Regions from separate parts of the Pseudoalteromonas sp. PSi26 genome, predicted to be linked through region 2. Evidence: predicted binding sites of a transcription regulator. Region 2 holds the regulator's gene; the other holds the start of a gene.
The links. The regulator LexA, encoded in region 2, represses DNA repair genes until DNA is damaged. The targets are predictions, from matches to a motif close to TACTGTATNNNNATACAGTA.
Positions count from the first base shown of each region.

Region 1: the regulator LexA is predicted to act here: its motif matches at 4,021-4,040, upstream of ACFI34_RS17855 (DNA topoisomerase III).

Region 1 is NZ_JBHNYT010000022.1:45,802-53,754, forward strand. It holds gene dxs (1-deoxy-D-xylulose-5-phosphate synthase) at 1-674, opposite strand, end outside; gene ispA ((2E,6E)-farnesyl diphosphate synthase) at 776-1,663, opposite strand; gene ACFI34_RS17840 (exodeoxyribonuclease VII small subunit) at 1,666-1,908, opposite strand; gene pomA (flagellar motor protein PomA) at 2,203-2,970, shown strand; gene ACFI34_RS17850 (flagellar motor protein MotB) at 2,973-3,893, shown strand; gene ACFI34_RS17855 (DNA topoisomerase III) at 4,053-5,993, shown strand; gene ACFI34_RS17860 (M20 metallopeptidase family protein) at 6,016-7,329, opposite strand; gene ACFI34_RS17865 (tetratricopeptide repeat protein) at 7,442-7,953, shown strand, end outside.
Region 2 is NZ_JBHNYT010000015.1:27,850-35,802, reverse strand. It holds gene ACFI34_RS15125 (cytochrome c oxidase subunit 3) at 1-140, opposite strand, end outside; gene ACFI34_RS15120 (cytochrome c oxidase assembly protein) at 176-706, opposite strand; gene ctaD (cytochrome c oxidase subunit I) at 706-2,298, opposite strand; gene coxB (cytochrome c oxidase subunit II) at 2,298-3,440, opposite strand; gene lexA (transcriptional repressor LexA) at 3,857-4,474, opposite strand; gene ACFI34_RS15100 (PaaI family thioesterase) at 4,651-5,094, shown strand; gene ACFI34_RS15095 (hypothetical protein) at 5,096-5,476, opposite strand; gene ACFI34_RS15090 (hypothetical protein) at 5,723-6,421, shown strand; gene ACFI34_RS15085 (endonuclease) at 6,484-7,137, shown strand; gene ACFI34_RS15080 (S41 family peptidase) at 7,286-7,953, shown strand, end outside.

The DNA.
Region 1 (7,953 bases), on a different contig from region 2:
AGTTCTTTAACAGGCGGTACGCCAGACAGTAACTTTTTACTTCCTTCGCGAATGTTGGTGTAAAAGCTACCAGATAGAATACGCGCAAAGTGGTTGGTTAATGCGCCAACGTTTTCTGAAATCGACATTTCGTTATCATTTAGAATAATAAGCATGTCTGATTTTACATCGCCTAAATGGTTCATCGCCTCAAATGCCATACCCGCAGTAATAGCGCCATCACCAATAACTGCAACCGTTTTACGTCCTGCGCCTTCTTTTTGCGCTGCAATTGACATGCCCAAAGCTGCAGAAATTGAGGTGCTAGAATGGCCAACACTGAATGTGTCGTAGTCACTTTCATCCCTAAATGGGAATGGGTGCAGACCATCCTTTTGGCGAATAGTATGCATTTGGTCGCGGCGACCCGTTAAGATTTTATGCGGGTAGGCTTGATGCCCAACATCCCACACTACACGATCTTCTGGTGTGTTATATACATAATGAAGTGCAACTGTAAGCTCAACTGTGCCTAAACCAGACGCTAAATGACCGCTACTTTGCGATACAGAGTTAAGTAAATACTCTCGTAGTTCATTGCTAAACTCGGGAAGTTTATCTTGCGCTAAGTCTCGTAATTGAGCTGGTTTGTCAACCAAGTTAAGTAATGGATACTTGCTACTATCAAGTGTCATGGCTTTTTTATATCCTTCGATCACATTCGCTTTCAAATGGGAGTGAACAACGAATGTTAAGTAATAATGTCAGTGCTATTTGCAATACGCTTAAACTGTGACTAGTGGTCACGTTCAATAAGGTAATTTGCCAGCGACGCAAGAAGCGTGGTATCTGCATCAATAAGTGCTAACGCTTCGTGGGCTTGTGTTATTAAATTTTGCGCCTTTTCTTTAGCGCCTAGCATACCTAATAACGCCGGGTATGTCGCTTTATTCGCTTCTATATCTGAGCCTTGTGGTTTACCTAGTATAAAGGTGTCGCCTTCCACGTCTAAAATATCGTCGTGTACTTGAAATGCCAGCCCTATAGCATACCCAAAAACGCTTAAGTTTTCTAAAGTTTGTTCATCTGCTTTTTCACTGCACAGTGCACCTAGTGTTATCGCACAGTTAATTAGTGCACCGGTTTTTAACTTATGGATGCGCTCAAGCTCTTGTACAGAAACAACTTTGTCAGTTGCGGCAATGTCTAAACCTTGTCCTGCCACCATCCCTTCAATACCTGATGCATGTGCAAGTGCAGCAATCATTTTTACTTGTGATTGGGCTGAGCAATTAAAGTTATGTGTGGCTATAAGTTCAAAGGCGAGAGTTTGTAATGCATCACCCGCTAAAATGGCTTGCGCTTCACCATATACAATATGACAAGTGGGGTAGCCGCGGCGTAAATCATCATCATCCATAGCTGGTAGGTCGTCATGTACTAATGAATAACTATGAATGCATTCTATGGCTGCAGCCAAAACGTCTAAGTCACTTTTTTTAGCGCCTAGCATTTCACCAACAGCGTACACCAAAAAAGGGCGTAGCCTTTTTCCACCATTAAATAAACTGTAATGAGTGGCTTCTTTTATTGTTTTATCACTATCGAGCGGTTGTTCAAAGTAGCTATTGAGTGTAGTAGCTACATCTATTTGAGCACGTTCAATATAGTCTTTTATGCTCACAACTATTCCATATCATTATTAAAGTTTGTAAGTGCTGACTTTTCGCCACTGCCCATTAGGATAGATACTTTTTGTTCTGCTTGCTGTAATTTTTCAGATGACGCACCAGCGAGTGCAATACCACGCTCGAACTGCTTTAATGATTGTTCAAGCGATAAATCACCTTGTTCCATTTCACTAACAATTGTTGATAATTCTTCTAGTGCTTTTTCGAAACTTAAGTTTTCAGGTTTTTTAGTCGCCATCTTTATTTCAGCTTGCATGATAAATTTAGGAGCCAATTTTAGGGGGAATGCTAAACTAGGTCAAAGGATGATATGAGTTTTTTACATTTAGCACGATTAATCGCGTGTCAATCAGTGTAATTAGTCAGGAAAACTCGATAATTAGGCAGAGCGTCTAACTTGATATAAAATAATAAATATAACTTTTATGTTTATTTACAAAAATGACTTAAGCAATTCAGTATGTTGCCGATAAGCAGTTAATAATAAAAAGTTTATGATAAGGCATTTAAACATGAAATCTCTGGAGGAAATGTGGATTTAGCAACCATAATAGGGATCCTAGGCGCAATAGGCTTAATTGTCATGTCTATGTTTATGAGTAGTAGCGGTGAAATGGGCATGTTTGCCGATGCGCCTTCAAGTGTAATTGTATTTGGTGGCTCGCTGTTTATTGTTTTATCAAACTTCACTATGTCTCAGTTTTTAGGGATAGGTAAGGTAGTTGGTAAGGCATTCATGTTTAAAATTGAGTCGCCTGAAGAGTTAATAGAAAAAGCAGTAGAGCTTGCGGATTCTGCTCGTAAAGGTGGCTTTTTAGCACTCGAAGAAGCAGAAATCCCAAACCCATTTATGCGTAAAGGCGTTGACATGCTTGTTGACGGTCATGACGCAGATGTTGTGCGCGCTACACTTCAAAAAGATATTTCTCTAACCACCACCCGTCATGAACTAGGTGCTGGCTTATTTAAAGCACTTGCCGACATAGCTCCCGCAATGGGAATGATTGGTACATTGATAGGCCTCGTTGCCATGTTATCAAACATGGACGACCCCAAAGCGATCGGACCTGCAATGGCCGTGGCACTATTGACCACCCTGTATGGGGCATTTTTGGCGAATGTAGTAGCAATTCCAATTCAGGTAAAACTCGAGCTGCGTAAAGACGAAGAAGCGATGAATCAGCGTTTGATTCTTGATGCTATTTTAGGAATTCAAGATGGTCAAAACCCCAAAGTTATTGAAGGTATTTTGAAAAATTACTTGGCTGAGTCTAAACGTAAAGTTGATACCGAGGAGTAACCATGTCTGATGAAGAGTGCAAATGCCCGCCCCCCGGTTTGCCTGCTTGGATGGGTACATTTGCTGATTTAATGTCGCTATTGATGTGCTTTTTTGTACTCTTATTGGCATTCTCAGAAATGGATGTACTTAAATTTAAACAAATTGCAGGTTCTATGAAGTTTGCTTTTGGTGTGCAAAATAAAATTGAGGTTAAAGATATCCCAAAAGGGACATCGGTTATCGCTATGGAATTTACCCCAGGTAAGCCAGAACCTACACCTATTGAAACTATTCAACAGCAAACCGTTGAAATGACCCAGCAAATGCTAGAGTTTCAGGCTGGTGATGAAAGTTCAGCGGGCGGCAGGCAAGAACAGCGAGGCGATAAACGTGGCGGTGAATCTAGAAGCACCTCACAAGAGCAGTCATCAGAACAAGCAATATCCGCTGCAGATCAAGAGCAAACAAATGAGCTAGTTAAAAAAATAGCGCAGCAGTTAGAAAGGCAAATAATAGATGGTGCCATAGAACTTGAATCATTAGGTCAGCAAATTATTATTCGTATTAGAGAAAATGGCTCGTTTCCTTCGGGCAGTGCTTTTTTACAACCTAAGTTTAAACCGATTATTCAAGACATTGGCGAACTTTTAAAAGACGTACCAGGTGAAATTACAGTATCAGGGCATACAGATGATTTTCAGGTATCAAATGAGTTATATGTAAATAACTGGGATTTGTCGTCTAAGCGTGCAGTGGCTGTTGCTAGCGAATTGCAAACAGTTCAAGGGTTTGATAAAACACGAATGATGGTTGTAGGGCGAGCTGAAACTCGGCCGCTTGTGCCTAACGAGACAAATGAAGACCGACGCCGGAATCGCCGAGTTGAAATATCTATATTACAAGGTAAGGCAAAAGAGTCTGACCCTATTGATGTGAGGTAATGCTCAAATTATAAAGCTGGGCTTAATTAGTAGCCCAGCTTTGAGTTTTACAAATTATTACCAGTATCTATCTATTGAACCGACAATAAATCAAAAACTCCCCCTCTTTAAAATAGTTATGCTAAACTACTGTTTATATAACCAGTTGTAGGCTAGCGCATGAAACTCTACATCGCAGAAAAACCATCACTTGGACGTGCAATTGCAGATGCGCTCCCAAAACCACATAAAAAACACGACGGTTACATTGAAGTCGCCAATGGTGATTGTGTCTCGTGGTGTATTGGCCATTTGTTAGAACAAGCTGAACCAGATGATTACGATACACGCTATAAAAAATGGCAATTAGAACATCTCCCTATAGTACCTGAGCAATGGCGGTTAAAAGCTAAACCTAAAACTCGTAAGCAATTAACTATTTTAAAAAAACTAATTAAACAGGCATCAACGTTAGTTCATGCTGGCGATCCCGACCGTGAAGGGCAGTTACTTGTAGATGAAGTGATAGAACAAGCCAAAATAAGCAAAGCTAAAAAGCAAGGTATTCAGCGTCTACTTATAAGCGATTTAAACTTAGCTGCAGTTAAAAAAGCGCTTGGTAGTATGCACTCTAATCGGGAATTTATTCCACTAAGTGTATCAGCACTTGCACGTTCTCGAGCTGATTGGCTTTTTGGTATGAACCTCACTCGGGCTTATACTTTAGCGGGACAAAAAGCAGGGTTTGGTAATGTACTCTCAGTTGGGCGCGTACAAACGCCAATTTTGGGTTTAGTGGTAAATCGTGACACTGAGATAGCTAATTTTATATCAAAACCATTTTATGAGGTGCTAGCTAGTTTAGTTACTCCTGAGAAGCAGGTATTTAAAGCAAAATGGGTACCGAGTAAAGCTTGCGAACCTTATCAAGATGAAGAGGGGCGAGTGCTAAATAAAGCATTGGCCGAAAACGTGGCTTCGCGTATAACTAATCAAACAGGAGAGGTGACATCGCTTGAACAAAAACAAAAAAAGCAAAGTGCACCTCTACCTTATAATCTATCAGCACTGCAAATAGATGCAGCAAAGGCATTTGGTATGGCTGCCCAACAGGTGCTTGATATTTGCCAAACACTTTATGAGCGCCATAAATTAATTACTTATCCTCGCTCAGATAATCGATATTTGCCTAAAGAACATCATTTAGATGCACCTTCAATTTTAAAAGCAATTGCAACTAATGACGGTCAAAAAGTGGAGTTAGTAAATGGTGCAAATGATAAGCAGCGCAGTAAGTGCTTTAATGACTCAAAAGTAGCTGCGCATCACGCTATAGTACCTACGGCAAAGCAATTAAAGTCAGCTAGCTTAGCCAAGGATGAAGCAAAAGTGTATCAGCTTATTTGTAGACATTATTTGATTCAGTTTTACCCAGACTATATTTATAACGAAACTAAAGCAGAGGTGACAATTGCTGGTGGGTTATTTAAAGCCAACGCTAAACAAGAAGTCAGTTTGGGGTTTAAGGTATTAATGGGTAAATCAGAATTAAAAGAAGAGGCTACTTTACCTTACCTTGAAAAAGGGATGGACCTGCTATGTACACAAGGTAATGTAGTAGAAAAGCATACTTCACCTCCCGCTCATTTTACTGATGCAACTTTACTAGGTGCTATGACGGGGATTAGCCGTTATGTAAAAGATCCACATATCAAAAAAATATTAAAAGATACTGATGGTTTAGGTACAGAGGCTACTCGTGCAGGCATTATAGAGTTGTTATTTAAACGGCGTTTTTTAAAGCGTGAAGGCAAAATAATTAAAGCTACTGAAACAGGTCTTGCATTAATTAGTGTTTTGCCTGAAGGTTTAGCAAGTCCTGACTTAACAGCAAAGTGGGAGGCGAGTTTAGGCAGTATTGCTCAACAAGCAATGAGCTACCAACAATTTTTACAACCGCTGCTGGTGGAGCTTGAAGGCTTTGTAATGCAAGCAGCTAATTGCGATAGCCATGTATTTTCAAAACTGCCCCAAACACCGCCTAAAAAGCGTTTTGGCATGCGCAGTAAAAAAGCACCATTTAAAAAATCTAATTATAAAAAGAGCTCAACAACAGTTTAATGGCTGAGCCCTTAAGTGGGATTTATTTTGTATTAAATAATGCAACTGCCGCATTACTCATGGCTTTTATACCAGTAGGTAAAGCTACTTTATAATCTGGTGCAAATTTACTTGAGTGCAATGAAGGGAGTGTTTCGTTGTTTTTTATTGCTTTTGCGTATTGCTGTTGATTAACACCGCCTAACCAAAATAATGTAATTGGGATATTTTCGTCGGTTCGGCCATAAAGACCAAAGTCTTCACCTGCCATTACGGCTTGGGTTTCAAGTACGTTTGTATCGCCTATCGCATTTTTAATAGCACTTCGTACTATATTAGTTTGCGAAGGATTATTATAAGTAGATGGAATTGATTCATCCTCATGAACTATAACAACAGGGTAATCACTTTCATCAAGCCCTGCGCTTTGCGCAATACCTGCGGTTATGCGTTTTATTGCAGCAATTTGCGCATTGCGTACATCTGGGTTGTAACTACGCAGTGTAAGTTGCAGTTTCACTTCATCAGAAATAACATTATGTTTAGAGCCGCCATGTATAGAACCGACTGTTATAACAGATGGTTCTAAAGGTGAAAGTTCGCGACTTGTAATCGTTTGCAAAGCAAGTACTGTGCGCGCAGCAATAACTACCGGGTCAATAGTGGTATGAGGGTACGCGCCATGGCCGCCTTTACCTTTTATATTAATATCAACAGAATCCACACTTGCCATGGTATATTCATTTTTCATAGTTACTTTACCCGCAGGTACACTGGCACTAACATGCAATGCAATAACGTGGTCGGGCTTTGCGTATTTACTAAATAACCCTTCATTTAGCATCGCTTTAGCTCCACCTCCAACCTCTTCTGCAGGTTGTGCAACCATCATTAATGTACCTTTCCATTTATTTTTATGAGTAATGAGTTGCTCGGCAGTGCCTATAAATGAGCTCATATGAATATCATGGCCACAGCCATGCATAACACCAACTTTTGCACCATGCTCGTCAATAACTTTTACAGTTGAAGCGTAGGGTTTACCTGTTTGCTCGGTGATAGGTAAGCCGTCCGTATCTGTGCGTATCATAACTGTTGGGCCATTGCCATTTTTAAAAATACCAACAACACCATACCCACCTACATTTTCTGTAACCTCAAATCCAAGCATATTAAGCTTGTTAGCTATTTTTTTACCTGTATTTTTTTCGCTGTATGAAAGTTCTGGCGATTGATGTAAATCGAGGTAAAACTTTTCAATACTAGGCATTGTTTTGTTTAGGTCTAGGTCAAGTCCTTTAGCTTGCAAAAGCGGAGCTGCAAATAAAAATGCAGCGCTAAGGTAAGATAGTTTCATGATTTGCCTCATTAATTGATTATGTATGCCGAGTGATTTAGTTATACGACTTGTATTTATTATGTTAATCACCATATAAAACCCTAAATAGATAAGTATGGCAATCAATTCAATGAGTAATATAGTAAGTATTAATGCACAAAACCTTCAGCAGGTCCTTGGGGAAACATCACAACAAAAATTAGTATTACTTAACTTTTTCTCACCTCAAAGTCCTGACTGTATTGGGCAGGCTGCAATTTTAGATAAAATAGCGGCTGAATATACAAGCCATATAGTAATAGCGAATTTAGATTGTGATGTTGAGCAAGCACTAGCTTCACAATTAGCACAACAGGTTGGCTTACAAACGCTGCCTACGCTTGTGCTATTAAAAGACTCAGCCCCTGTCGATTTGCTTGCAGGTACTCAAACTGAGTCACAAATACGGGAAGCCCTATCTAAGCACTTACCTGCTCAACAGGATCTGCTATTAGAACAAGCTAAGCAGGCGCTACTTAAGTCAGACCTCAATGCAGCGTTTAATTATGCAAAGCAAGCATACGAAATAGATAATACTAATGTACGTATTAAATTAGTGCTTGCAGATATTTGTATTCAAATTCACAAATTAGATGAAGCTCA
Region 2 (7,953 bases):
TAAACACCGCTACCTCCTTCTTTTCCAACCTCCATAACAGTTAAGCCTGCGCCTACGGCGATAAAAAACAACGCAACCGCCCCTACAATGGGCCACGGGCTTTGCTCTGGTACGTAATAATGCTCATGTTCTTGATTCATTTTACTTGCTCCTAGTTTCGCACTAGTGTTTGTTGCTAGTTATTACTGGCAACTAGTTGCTCACTAATATCAAATACGGTGTAAGACAAAGTTAGCTCTTCAACATCACCTGGAAGCGCTGTATCAACATAAAAAAGCAATTTAAATTCGAGCTCTTCTCCCGCTTTTAGGGGTTGTTGATCAAAGCAAAAGCAGGCCATTTTGTGTAAATATTTTGCCGCTTTGCCTGGTGAAACAGACGGTACTGCCTGCATAACTTTATCGAGTTCACTACTATTTTTTGCGCTAAAAACGACTTCTCGCATTTCTCCGGGTTTTACAACCACACTGTACTCTTTTGATTTCACTTCAAAAGGTGCACCACTTTGCGCATGGGTAGTAAAACTCACGCTGACGTCCCTTGTTTGCTGAACCATAGTACTTTGTTGTGCTTGCTCTAACGATGGCTTCCCATTAAGCCCTGTTAAATCACAAAACACGTCGTATAACGGTACTAACGCAAACGCAAACGCAAACATACCTATGCTGATAAGTATTAAGCGCTTAAGAAGTGGTGCATGTGTCATTACTTAATTTCCGGTGGTGTTGAAAAAGTGTGGTATGGCGCAGGGGATTCAACTTCCCACTCTAAACCTTCTGCACCATCCCAAACTTTAGCAGGGACTTTTTCGCCACCTCTGGCACATTTAAAAACAACCACCACAAACAACAGTTGAGATAAACCAAATGCAAAGCCACCAATACTTATAATTGCGTTGAAGTCTGCAAATTGCAGTGCATAGTCCGGAATACGACGAGGCATACCAGCTAACCCCACAAAATGCATTGGGAAAAACAGCACATTTACACTGACTAACGACAACCAAAAGTGCCATTTAGCCAACGTGATATTAAACATATTGCCGGTCCATTTGGGCAGCCAGTAATAAGCACCAGCCATGATAGAAAATACTGCTCCAGTCACTAATACATAATGAAAATGAGCCACTACAAAATAAGTATCGTGGTATTGAAAGTCGGCGGGGGTAATAGCAAGCATCAACCCTGAAAAACCACCTAATGTAAACAACACTATAAAGGCAATGCTGAACATCATAGGGACTTCAAAGCTAATCGAACCGCGCCACATGGTGGCTACCCAATTAAATACTTTCACGCCGGTAGGTACCGATATCAGCATTGTGGAGTACATAAAAAATAGCTCTGCAGCTACCGGCATACCGGTGGTAAACATGTGATGCGCCCACACAATAAAGCTTAGCAGTGCTATAGATGACGTGGCATAAACCATAGATGCATAACCAAATAGCTTTTTACGCGAAAAAGTAGGCACTATAGTTGAAATGATACCAAAGGCTGGCAAAATCATGATGTAAACTTCGGGGTGGCCAAAAAACCAAAATATATGCTGGAACATCACCGGATCGCCACCACCGGCAGCGTCAAAAAAGCTAGTCGCAAAATATTTATCGGTTAAAACCATGGTCACCGCCCCTGCCAAAACGGGCATAACAGCAATGAGCAAAAATGCCGTTATTAGCCATGTCCATACAAACAGAGGGAGTTTCATCCACGTCATACCAGGAGCGCGTAAGTTAACTATAGTAACCACCACGTTAATAGCCCCCATAATCGAGCTAATGCCCATTATGTGCACAGCAAATACAAACAAGGCAGTATTGTCGTTACTGTATGTGGTTGAAAGCGGAGCATAGAAGGTCCAGCCAAAAGCAGGACCCCCTCCAGGCATAAATAAAGACGCAAGCAAAATTAAAAATGCGAAAGGTAAAATCCAAAAACTCCAGTTATTCATTCTAGGTAATGCCATATCTGGCGCACCTATCATTAACGGTATCATCCAATTGGCTAATCCCGTAAAGGCAGGCATAACGGCGCCAAACACCATTATTAAACCGTGAACTGTAGTCATTTGATTAAAAAAGTGGGGATCGACCAACTGCAACCCAGGCTGAAATAGTTCGGCCCTGATCACCATAGCCATGGCGCCACCAATTAAAAACATGGTCAGCGAAAATATTAAATATAAGCTACCAATATCTTTATGATTTGTTGTATAAAGCCAGCGTTTAAAGCCTTTAGCTGGATGATGAGCATGATGCGCTTCATTGGCGTTTGGTTGTTCTGCTATGCTACTCATTAGTTAGCCTCCGCGTCGGCATCAAGTGCTGCTTGAATCTCACTAGGCTGAATAACATCACCGGTATCGTTACCCCATGCATTGCGCTTGTAAGTAATAACCGCAGCCAATTGTTTTATAGATAACTGCTTGGCAAATGATTGCATTGCCGTACCTGGGCTCCCATGAATAAGTATGTCTATATGACCTTTTATATCGCCAAGTACAATTGGGCTGCCTTTTAGAGCCGGAAATACGCCCGGTAGCCCTAACCCCGTAGGTTGATGACATGCTGCACAACTTGCCATGTATACTTGAGCGCCCAGCTCCATTAGCTCTTCTTTAGGTAATGTTTGATCAAGTAAAGCTGCATCAGCTAAAGCTGCTTGTTGCTTAGCTTGTTTAGCATCGGCAAGCCATACTTTAAAATCAGCCTCAGATTTAGCCTCAACTACAACAGGCATAAACCCGTGGTCTTTACCGCACAGCTCGGCACACTGACCTCGGTAAATACCTTCTTCGTTTATGTTGGTCCATGTTTCGTTAATAAAGCCTGGATTGGCGTCTTTTTTAACGGCAAAGTCTGGTACCCACCAAGAGTGGATAACATCATCTGAGGTCATTAAAAAACGAATTTTTTGATTAATTGGTAGTACGAGGGGTTTGTCTACCTCAAGTAAATAATTTGGGTTTTTATCAGCTAAATTAGTTATTTCATCCTGAGGAGTTGCAAGCATTGAGTAAAACTCTACATCTTCTCCCATGTATTCATAATGCCATTTCCACTGTGAACCTGTAACTTTAATTGTTAAGTCGGCTTTACTGGCATCTTCCATAGCGATTAAGGTTTTTGTAGCAGGCACTGCCATAGCAATTAAAATAACAAATGGAATGGCTGTCCAAAGAATTTCTACTTTGGTGCTTTCGTGGAATTGAGCGGGAACCGCTCCTTTAGATTTGCGATGATGAATGAGTGCCCAAAGCATAATGGCAAACACTATTATCCCAATCACACAACATATAAAAAATATGGTCATGTGTAATTCGTAAACATTTTCACTTATATCTGTAACGCCTTTACGCATATTAAATTGGCTATTTGCCAAGGCTAACTGCGGAAAAGCACACAATATAAGCCACAAGGTACAACTAAGTTTACCCATGTGACGACTCCTTTGATGCTGTTGCTAGTGCAAAGCGAAGAGGCATACGGCTTAAACGCCAATTCGTTATTTTTATTTTTTTATTAATGCCGTTTTATTTATAAAAATTGGCATTCACTGCGCTAGCAACAAATTTATTGTGTGTGCTCAAAACTTAAAAGCGATGAGTATTGCCAGCGTCAGTTCATTAACAATTAGTTAATATTTAACCAGCATGCAAGTTTTTTGTATTAAAAACAAACAATAAATATGTAAAAAGTAGAGCGTTGATTTAGTTTAGCGTAGAAAAAAATGGCTCAAATCGAGAGGTAGTAAGGGCTAAGGATGAAATGAAAGAGTGTGAATAAAAAACAAATAAATTTAAAAAAATAAAAATACGCACCAAAATAGTGCGCTTTTCATAAAATAAGAAAAAACTACATCCAGTCCGCGTTACGAATAACACCCACTGCTAAGCCTTCAATGTTGAATGACTCAGTTTCGAGGTCGACCTTAATTGGTGCAAACTCGTCATTTTCGGCATGAAGTAATACCTGACGACCTGCCTTTTCAATACGTTTTACGGTTACATCGTCATCAACACGGGCAACCACAACTTGACCATTTTCAGCCACTTGTGTTTTATGCACAGCAAGTAAATCGCCATCCATAATGCCTATATCTTTCATACTCATACCATTTACGCGCAGTAGAAAGTCAGCAGCTGGTTTGAACATTAACGGGTCAATTTTACAGTGGCTTTCAACATGCTCTTGCGCCAAAATGGGTGAACCTGCTGCAACTCGGCCAATAAGCGGTAAACCCAATTGCTCCGGTTCCTCTTCTTCAACAAGTTGAATCCCTCGGCTTGCGCCTGGTTTCATTTTAATCACCCCTTTTTTGGCAAGGGCTTTTAAATGTTCTTCAGCGGCATTTGCACTTTTAAACCCTAACGTTTGTGCTATTTCGGCACGTGTAGGCGGCATACCAGTGTCTTTAATAAACACTTTAATTAATTCGAGTATTTGAGCTTGGCGTTTAGTTAATGGGCGCATACAACTGGTTTTCCATACAGTACATTTAACTGTGAGTATATACAGTTAAATAAAAATCGCAAATTTAAATTACCCGTTCAAATAGCCAAATTACTTTCTTACGTGTACATTTTAGGGGCTTTCTAATATAGCCTATAAAAATAGTAACTTGCTTCATTAAATTTAAAGGAATCTATATGAGTATTTGGCATCAACCCATTACATTAGCATTGTGTAAACAATTGGACGAAGGCATTAATGGTCAAGGTACCCTAATGAAAACCATGGGAATCGAAATAACAGAGATAGGCGATGATTACTTAGTCGCAACTATGCCTGCAATCCCTGCACATCATAATCCTATTGGCATGGTTCATGGCGGCGCTAACGTTGTACTGGCAGAAACGGTAGCCAGCTATGCTGCTAATTTTGTTGTCGATTTCACAAAATTTTACTGTGTTGGGCAAGAAATAAGTGCAAGCCATTTAAAGGCTTCTCGTAATGGTACATTAACGGCAACAGCACGCGCATTTCATATTGGAAAACGTAGTTCAGTTTGGGAAATAAAAATCACAAACAGCCGTAACGAACTGTGCTGCGTATCAAAAATGACCGCAGCAGTTGTTGAGCGAAAAGCGTAGGTTACTTCTCGAGAGGGTAAATTGTTATTTCCATACCCGCGCCAATAGCAGATATACGAAGTAGTGTATCTGCATGTAAAGCTTGATTAAAACACTTTGGCGATGTGCCTGACTCAAACCCTATATCAAACGTTCTACGTGAGCAGCTTAACCATTGCTTTAATGCATTGCGTGAACACGATTCAATAAGCTCACATATATGGTTTATTGCTTTGTCTGGTGATTTTACATCGCCAGCTACCTCAATACGTGCTAATTGACGGTATTCGTCTTTGTCATAATGTAAAATCGTTGCGACTTTTTTTAGATCGGCCACCAGAACACTAATATCTTGTTTTGACTCAAGCTCTAGATCTACATTTAAAAATTGAATTTCCGACATTGTCTCGTATTTATCCTCTAATGGTTACCATGCAAACTTTAACGCAGTTTTACCTTTATACCAAATCAACACCCTATAAATAGACGTTTTATATGGCAATACTCTTATTTTAGAGTGCTATTGCTGCTTACAATTGGCGCTATTGTGCTGAAACGCTATTTTAATGTATTAGTGCGACATTTTGTCGCACCCACCTTGCTCAACCATCGCGTAAAATGTCTTTTAAAAATAATATGATAAACACACATGAAAAAAATTTTTAAACCAGCACGTAAACTTCATAAATGGTTGGGCTATTTATTAGGAATACAAATACTAGCTTGGTTGCTTGGCGGTTTGGTTATGAGCGCCATCCCGCTTGAAAAAGTACATGGTAAACACCTAGCAACACGCACGCTAGCCAACCCTTTTAAAAGCCATGATTACGTCGCATCAATTGATGATATCGCAACCAAAGTAACCAATCCGATCAAAATAACCTTCACACATTTCTTATCCACCCCACTTATAACTGTAACCAGTAAAGACAACCAACAAAGCTTTAATGGCATTACTGGGCAACCATTTAAAGCGCCGAATAAACAGCAAATAATTGCTAATGCGCACGCACATTTACTTATTGATGCTCAACCCGAAAGTACCGCATTATTAGCTGTAGGACCACGAGAAAGCGGTTATAAAAAAAATGTATGGCAAGTACAATTTAACGATACATTTAGCACCACCCTCTATTTGTCATCAGATACAGGCAAAGTGATTACTGTGCGCAGTACACTGTGGCGAATTTTCGACTTTTTTTGGATGCTACATATTATGGATTACGATGAACGTGAAAACTTTAATAATCCTTTATTAATTAGCTTTGCAGCAACCAGTGTACTTTTTTGTTTAAGTGGTTTTTTGCTGCTATTGCAAAACATAAGGATTAAACGCAGTTTTAAATAAGTGTATGTTTGCCTGTTAACCCAGTAAACTAGGCGCTCCTGTAGTTCACGTATGTGATGGATATGACCCGATTGATTTTGGCCTTACTGGCTTGCTGTGTCTGTTTTTCGGTATCAAGTAAAGACTTTACTCGTTTCTCTACTGCTAAAAAGCACTTAATAAAAACACTACCGAACAATGCAAAAAGCCTGTATTGCGGTTGTGATATTAAAAAACAAGGTAAAAAACTAGTGCCAGATCCAACGGGTTGTGGCTATGTACCTCGTAATACATTTACCCGCTCAGGCAAAGTAAACCAGCGCGCCTTACGTATTGAATGGGAGCATATTGTATCGGCATGGGAGTTTGGGCATCAACTACAATGTTGGCAAAATGGTGGGCGTAAAAACTGCCGTAAAGTCAGCGAAAAATTTCGAAAAATGGAAGCTGACATAAACAACTTAGCCCCCGTAATTGGCGAAATAAACGCTGACCGTTCTAATTACCGCTTTGGCATGCTAGGTGAAGCCGCGACTCAATACGGCCAATGCGATGTAAAAGTAAACTTTAAGCAACGTGTTGTTGAGCCACCATTTTATGCCCGTAAACAAATTGCCGACGCCTATGCTTATATGCAAAAAACCTATGGTTTAAAAATTTCAAAACAACAACAAAAACTTTTTAATGCGTGGCAAAAGCAAGACCTAGCACTAAAAGATACTGTACAAAAAATGTAATGGTATATTCCCGCTAATATGCAAACATAAGATCCTGCCTTGCCGATAAAAAATGACACAATTATTTACATAAAGAAAAAGCAAAACGTTGAATAAATAATCAGGTGTTGTAGTATTTTAAACAACTTATTTACAGGAAGTACTGAATATGTTTAAAAACAACACACTATCGCTTGCAATCATCAGCGCGCTCTCAGTATTTGCTTTAACAGGTTGTGGTGGAGGCGGAGGTAGCAACACTACACCAGCGCCTGTCACGCCACCTACTAGTAACACACCGACATGGACTGCCGGTGTATTTGAACCTTCAGACGAACTTAAAAACTTTTGTGAAACACCGCGCACAGGTAGTGACCCGTTTAATAACAACCAACCATACCCAGACCAAGCTGGTTCAGCCTTATACGAAAAACTATGGCTTCGCTCATGGAGCGACGAAACATACCTGTGGTATGACGAAATAGCTGATAACGACCCTGAATCGTTCGATACCGTGGCTGAGTATTTTGCTCAACTGAAAACTGAAGAACTAACCGATTCAGGCGCTAAAAAAGATAACTTTCATTTTTCAGAACCCTCTGAAGATTACTTCCAAGAAGCACAATCGGGCGTTACCTCTGGTTATGGTATTAACTGGGCATTTATTGGAGATTCAGCCGATAGAATTTTACGTGTTGCTTACCTTGAAGATGACTCACCAGCAAGCCAAATTGGCTTTCAACGAGGCGATACCGTACTTGAAGTTGATGGCGTAAGTATTAATACCAATACCCAAGCAGGGATTGATACTTTAAACGAAGGCTTATTTAGCCCAAC